3 regions of the Pseudarthrobacter sp. J1763 genome follow, and region 2 is predicted to be linked to each of the others. Evidence: riboswitches for the same ligand, from Rfam matches in the RefSeq annotation. Region 2 holds a riboswitch; each other region holds the start of a gene.
What was found. Region 2 has a riboswitch for S-adenosylmethionine ahead of ACQQCD_RS02335 (hypothetical protein). Riboswitches for the same ligand answer to the same signal wherever they lie in the genome.
Positions count from the first base shown of each region.

Region 1 (2,254 bases), on a different contig from region 2:
GCATGGGGTTGGACGGGGATTCAAAAAAGACTGCTTGTGTGGGGACTGAGAGGGCTTCCCTCCACTGATCCAAATCTGGGCCGTCAACGAATACTGTTTCAACGCCCCAGCGGGGAAGGATTTCATTCAAGATCACAAAACAAGAGCCAAAGAGTGAGCGCGAAGCTACTACTCGGTCCCCGGCGGCCAACAGTGCACCGAGTGCGGTGAACACAGCAGACATGCCGGAGGCCGTGGCGAAACATGCCTCGGTGCCTTCTAGAAGCCGCAGTCGCTCCTGGAAAGTGGCCACGGAGGGATTGCCATAGCGGGAATACACAAAGCGTTCGTCTTCGCCCGTGAACGCCCGCTCAGCTGCGGCCGCGCTCTCGTAAACGAATCCTGAGTTCAGGAACAGCGCCTCGGAAGTTTCCTGGAAACCAGTCCGGTCCAAACCTCCACGCACCGCCTGGGTGGTGGGGCTCCAAGATTCGGCGTCAGGGTTAAAAGTCATAATTCAGCGCCCCAAATTGGTAGGTAGCCCGCTGTTCTTCCAGCCGTTCACTATCCGGTCCCCATAAGCGTCTGGAACGCCTTCGAAGCCCTCCAGTATGTTGAAGGACCTAAAGCCGGCAGCGGTAGCTGCCTCGGCTGCGGCGATGGACCGCTGACCTGAACGGCACAAGAAAATCAGTTCGGCGTCGTCGTTCTTTGGTGCTTGTGCACGCAAGTCATCCAGAAAGTCCGGGTTCTGCACGCCACCGGCGAGGTTCCACTGGATAAAGAGGGCGTCGTTGGGTGTTTCCTTGGTTTCCGGGATGCCGATGTGTGCCCATTCCGCCTCGGTACGAACGTCCACCAGCACGGCTCCGGCCAGCAGTTTTTCCCACGCCTGGGCGGGTGTGAGGTCGCCAGCGTAGCTCATGCCTGGCCCTGTGCTTCCTTCAAAACCACTGCCTGGGCGGCGATCACGGAGGTGCCGTTGAAAGTGACGGACGGGCTGCCGTGCAGTTCGTAACCGTCGGCAAGGGCCGCGGAGATCCGCTCGCAGAATTCGCGGGTGTCAGGGCCGGTGATCAGACGGTAGGCCAGTTTTTCTGTGGGGGCTTGCTCGGTGGTTGCCGGTACGGATTCGGCGAGGATTTCAGACATCCGGGTACTCCTTTTCTGCGCGCTTGCAGACCGCGTTCCGGCCTGCCGAGTATTCACCTGAGGCACCCCGCCGCGGAAGGGAGGGTTGCCGACCGGTCAGTCAGGGCCTGGGACCGGTGCTCATTACTCAGCAAAAACATAGCACCGATAACGACGCCGGGACGTCCCGGCGTCGTTATGTTGCGTAACGCTGTGGTTGGTTACGCCGTTTTGTCCTCGTTGTGGTGGGCGATTAGCTCGCGCTTGAGGATTTTGCCGCTGGGGCCGGTGGGGAACGCGTCCATCACTTTGATCACGCGCGGGTATTTGTACGCGGCAAGGCGTTCTGACCCGTACTCGAGTAAGCCTTTTTTTGTAATGGTGCTGCCCGGTGTCAGGACCACGGCGGCGGCGATTTCTTGGCCGTGAACTTCGTGGTCCACACCGTAAACCGCCACGCTCACAACGTCCGGGTGGGCGCTGAACACTTCTTCAACTTCGCGCGGGTACACGTTGTAGCCGTTGCGGATGATCATTTCTTTTTTGCGGTCCAGGATCCGCAGGTATCCCTCTTCGTCTTTGGTGCCAAGGTCGCCGGTGCGGAACCAGCCGTCCACCACGGCCTCGGCGGTGGCGTCGGGGCGGTTGAGGTAGCCCTTGAAGAGGTTGTGTCCGCGGACCACGAGTTCACCGAGTTCGCCGGTGGGCAGTAGCTCGATCGAGTCGGTGACTTCCGGGCGGGCGATCTCTACGTCAACTCCCCAGACTGCGGTTCCCACGGTTCCGGGGCGCGGCGGGACCCCAACGTGGTTGAAGCTGGCCACGGGGGAGGTCTCGGTGAGACCGTATCCTTCGTAGATTTCGGAGTCATACACCTCGCGGAATCGGTCCATCACGGCTAGGGGCAGTGAGGCGCCGCCGGAGATGCAGTACCGCAAGGCCGTGGGGCGTTCTGGGTTCTCTTTGGCTGCTTCCAGGAGGGCGATGTACATGGTGGGGACGCCGAAGAAGACGTTGATTTTGTGCTGGTTGACGGCTTCTAGGGCGGCGGCTCCGGTGAACTTTGGCAGCAGCACGATGGTTGCTCCGGCGCGGATTCCGGCATTGAGCACACAGGTCTGGCCGAAGGTGTGGAAGAGCGGTA
Region 1 covers NZ_JBNPEN010000006.1:145,780-148,033, reverse strand. The annotation lists gene ACQQCD_RS08215 (O-succinylhomoserine sulfhydrylase) at 1-493, opposite strand, end outside; gene ACQQCD_RS08210 (rhodanese-like domain-containing protein) at 497-904, opposite strand; partial or broken gene ACQQCD_RS08205 (DUF1737 domain-containing protein) at 904-1,131, opposite strand; SAM riboswitch class IV at 1,146-1,259, opposite strand; gene ACQQCD_RS08200 (long-chain-fatty-acid--CoA ligase) at 1,332-2,254, opposite strand, start outside.
Region 1: another riboswitch for S-adenosylmethionine. It lies ahead of ACQQCD_RS08205 (DUF1737 domain-containing protein); the one in region 2 lies ahead of ACQQCD_RS02335 (hypothetical protein).

Region 2 (2,254 bases):
CGGCACGCTTCTGCTCAGCATGCTCGCCCAAGAGCTGCTCCCAGTGAGCCTCATGCCGGCCCTCAGCTTCGGCCAAAGCGAGCAAGATTGAGCGCTCTTCGCCTTCGCGGCGCTGGGCCAAATCGCGGTATACGGCCGCTTCGGCGCGCTCGTCGGCGAGGTACTGCCGCCAGCGTTTGATGTCTGCAGAAGTAGCTTCAGTAACTGCTTGCTGGTGGGTTCCGGACTGCTCTTCCGGCGTTGAATTCAACTCGGGCTCCTGGGTTCAATGAAAGGTGGCGCCCCGTTGCGCAACCATCACTGTACCGTTTATCGGCTCGGATTTTGGGCCGGTATTCCTTGCGAAAAAGTTTCGGTAGACCTTAATTTGTGGCTTTCAGAGTGAAGCTCAGAGGTTTCCCACGGCGGTGCCCTATGGCGGCTACACGGACAGTCAGCACAGCGTTCACTTCATCCCAGCCCGGTTGAGCCACAGCATTGTTCAGTGCTCGGGCCAACTCCTTCGGCTCGGCACACCAATACCGTTGAGACCCACTTGAGCGCCAGATGGTGACGGTGCCCAAATTTAGATCCACGGCTGGCAGGACCGGCACCGTGGTGGGCTGGGACGCGGTGTCCGCGGCGTCGTCGTACTTAAGCGATTGCTGAAACTGAACTGGTTCTTGAAACTGAATTGGTTCTTGAAACTGAACTGGTTGCTGCGGGGCTGAATAGCGGTCTGTGGGGGCGGCTGACACGGCCGGATCCTTCCGTTGCTCTTGCCCCGGCCTTCTGGCCGCGGCCGCTTCCTCATCCGAACCACCCGCGAACATGGGGTTGGTCTGTGGTAAGTCGGAGCTTGGCACCACAAGTCTTGAAGCTGCGCACCAGCTTACAACGCACTGCGGCGGTGCCGGAATTTGTGAATCCGGCACCGCCGCAGGAGGTGCTTTTGTTACGTGCTCTGTGCGTCTAAGGAACTGCTACCGGCGTTTTTTCTTCCACAACTGCGCCTGATACACGCTTGTCCCATGCGGCGCGAACAGCCGCGTCAGTGGGCTTAGTCAGGAGTGAGAGAACCACATAAACCAGCAGCGACGCGCCAAGGCCCCAGTAGATGGGATCGTTGGCGTACACGCCATCCTCGCTGGGGATGATGCCAGCGGAGTAGGCAATCAGCAGTGCCAGAGTGAGGACGGAGCCAACAGCCATTGACCATGCAGCGGCGATTCCGGTACCGCGCTTCCACACCAGACCACCTAGGATTGCCACCAGTAGACCGCCCACCAGGATGTCGTAAGCGATGGTCAAAGCCACCACAACATCCTGCGCGGCCATGGAAATCAGCACGGCGATGATGCCCAAAGCAAGGACCCAATAACGGTTGGCTTTGACGTCGTGCTCCGGGTTTTCGGTGTCATTGGTGTTGATGGTTTTCCCAAACCAGCTGGCAACAAAAGGAACAACATCGGCGCGTGCCACGGTTGCTGCGGCAATGAGCGCACCGGACGCAGTGGACATCATGGCGGCAACAGCGGCAGCCATGACCAGACCACCGATCCCGATTGGCAAAATGTTGGTGGCGACCTCGGCGTAAACAACGTCCTTGCCGAGTGCTTTGACGTCAATATTGGGCAGTGCTACCTTGGCGGCCAAGCCGATCAAAGCGCCGGCCACACCGTAGAGAATGCAGTAGATACCGGCAGTGGCGCCGCCCCAACGGGCAACCGCAGGGGTTTTGGCGGTGAACACACGCTGCCAAATGTCCTGACCGATCAACAGACCCAAGGTGTAGACCACAAAGTACGTGATGATGGTCTGGACCCCGATGCCGTCCATCTGGAAGAAGCTCGCGTCAACGCGTTCGCGGATGCCGTTTAGGCCGCCGGCTGCGTTGAGTGTGAACGGGAGCATCAGGAAGAAGATGCCCACGGTTTTGATGATGAACTGAACCTGGTCAGCGAGGGTAATGGACCACATACCGCCGATAGTCGAGTACACCAGCACAATGGCACCGCCCACGGCGATGGCCAGCCAACGTTCCCAGCCGAAGAGAACCACAAAAATGGTGGCGTAGGCGCCCGTAGAAGTTGCGCAGAGCATCAGGGTGTAGGCAAGCATCACAATGCCAGAGGTCTGCGTGGCGCGCTGGCCGTAACGCAGGCTGAGCATTTGGGAAACAGTGTAAATCTTGAGGCGCTGAATGGTGGGGGCGAAGAGCAAGCTCAGCAGCAAAACACCGGCGCCAATGGCGACCACCAGCCACATACCGGAA
Region 2 covers NZ_JBNPEN010000002.1:71,035-73,288, forward strand. The annotation lists gene ACQQCD_RS02330 (VIT1/CCC1 transporter family protein) at 1-250, opposite strand, end outside; gene ACQQCD_RS02335 (hypothetical protein) at 363-737, opposite strand; SAM riboswitch class IV at 750-859, opposite strand; partial or broken gene ACQQCD_RS02340 (sodium:solute symporter) at 952-2,254, opposite strand, start outside.

Region 3 (2,254 bases), on a different contig from region 2:
TGGGCTATTTGTTGGCCCGCTGGGAGAAATTGGGCTGGCGGGTTCCGGCAGCCATCATTGTTAGCTCGCTGTTGCGCGGTAGCTACCACCTGTATCAAGGGTTCGGACCGTTTATTGGCAACGTGGTGATGGGTTTGCTCTTCGCGTGGTTGTACTCGCGTCAGTGCAGATTGGTTCCGCTCTTGGTGGCGCACGCGCTCCTGGATATTGCTGCCTTTGTAGGTTTCAGCCTCTTTGGCAAAGCAATCGGCCTAGGCTAACGCGGAACGCTAACTCAGGCCGATCGATTTTATGCTTGCAGAAGTGTGAAGCCTAGATGGTGACAGCTCCGTTGGGAGTGTTGAAGGTGACGGACATAATGCCAGGTGTGCCGTGCGGTGCTACCCACTCAACGGCTACATCTTCTAGAGGCTGTTCTACTGGCTCACCCAACCATTCGGTAACGCGCTCAGCTGAGCCCGCGATAGTCAGTTTGGACATCGCGATTTCGCTGTTGTAGACGTTGGAAGGGTGCAGTTGCGGGTCACCCTCCCACTTGAGCATGTAGGGGACCTGCGGGTCTGCAATCAGACCGAGGATGCCAATCTGGTGCCACATCAATTCGCGGCCGTCAGGGAATTTGCGGTTGCCCGGGACTGCTGCTCTGCCAAGTCGCTGTTCAAAGGGGGAGAGGTCCTCGACTTCCACACACCATCCCATCCAGCCACCGCCGGCAGCGGAACGGGCGCGCACAGCTTGTCCAAACGGGGCTTTGTCCGAAGCGGGGTGGTCTAGGACCTCCACCACTTCAAGATAGGTGTGCCCAGAGAGGGGAATGATCATGTTACGAGTACCGAAGCGGGGATGCACTCCGCCACGGACTGCATCTACACCTAAGGCGGCGGAGATTCGTTCGGTAGTGGCCGTGAGGCCGTCGGTTTCACAAGCGTAAGAGACGTGATCCATGCGCATGCCATTCATCTTGGCACTTTGTGATGGAGGTCTCAGCTAAGGCTCACCTAAGCGTTATGGGATGTCCCTACATTCTGTGTGGTCGCAGTCATCTTCGTCATATTTGTCACACGCACTGGAGACTGCAGCTCGCGGGGCCTACTCTATAAAAAGGTCATGAGTGCCAGCGCTAAACCCCGGTTTGCTGGCCGGCAACCCTCTTCTAGCGGTGGGGTGCCCCGGGTGAAGACCAGGTTTCGCGGCAACGGGTCGCGGAGCAAGCGCGGTCCGTTCGCCTCAGTCTCGGCTAGAGGTCTCGGTCCTTAACCTGAGGAACGAACATGTCGAATTCATGGTCCTTTGAAACCCGTCAGATCCATGTTGGTCAGGAACCAGATGTCGCTACCGGCGCCCGGGCACTGCCGATTTATCAGACAACTTCTTTTGTTTTTCCTAGTGCCGAGAGTGCAGCCAATCGTTTCTCGTTGAGCGAGCTAGCCCCCATCTACACCCGCATTGGTAACCCCACGCAGGATGCGGTTGAGCAGCGAATCGCTAGCTTGGAAGGCGGCATTGGGGCGCTCCTTCTGAGCTCGGGCCAGGCTGCTGCAACTTTGGCAATCCTCAACGTTGCCGAGGCTGGCGATCACATTGTGGCGAGCCCCAGCCTCTACGGCGGAACGTACAATTTGCTGGCGCACACACTCAAAAAGTTCGGTGTGGAGGCCACCTTTGTGAAGGACCCGGACAATCTTGACCAGTGGCGTGCGGCTGTCAAACCGAACACCAAATTATTCTTCGGTGAGGTAGTTTCTAACCCGCGCCAAGATGTACTGGACCTTGAAGGTATCTCCGCTTTGGCACATGAGATCGGCGTTCCGCTGATTGTGGACAACACTCTGGCCACCCCCTACCTGATTCGTCCCATCGAATGGGGAGCAGACGTCGTCGTTCATTCGGCAACCAAATATTTGGGTGGCCACGGCAGCGCAATTGCTGGTGTGATTGTGGATTCGGGAAAGTTTGATTTCGCTGCTTATCCGGACCGTTTCCCTAATTTCAACACCCCAGACCCCAGCTACAACGGGCTGGTTTATGCACGGGATCTTGGCAAGGATGGCGCCCTCGGGGCCAACCTATCCTTCATCCTTAAAGCTCGAGTTCAACTCTTGCGGGACCTCGGCGCAGCAGTGTCACCATTCAACGCATTCCTCATTGCTCAGGGACTTGAAACGCTGAGCTTGCGCGTGGAACGCCACGTGGAGAACGCGGTCAAAACGGCCCAATGGCTTGAGGCTCGCGACGATGTAGTCTCTGTGGCTTA
Region 3 covers NZ_JBNPEN010000011.1:70,409-72,662, reverse strand. The annotation lists gene ACQQCD_RS11280 (CPBP family intramembrane glutamic endopeptidase) at 1-260, shown strand, start outside; gene ACQQCD_RS11275 (VOC family protein) at 313-951, opposite strand; SAM riboswitch class IV at 1,104-1,220, shown strand; gene ACQQCD_RS11270 (bifunctional o-acetylhomoserine/o-acetylserine sulfhydrylase) at 1,272-2,254, shown strand, end outside.
Region 3: another riboswitch for S-adenosylmethionine. It lies ahead of ACQQCD_RS11270 (bifunctional o-acetylhomoserine/o-acetylserine sulfhydrylase); the one in region 2 lies ahead of ACQQCD_RS02335 (hypothetical protein).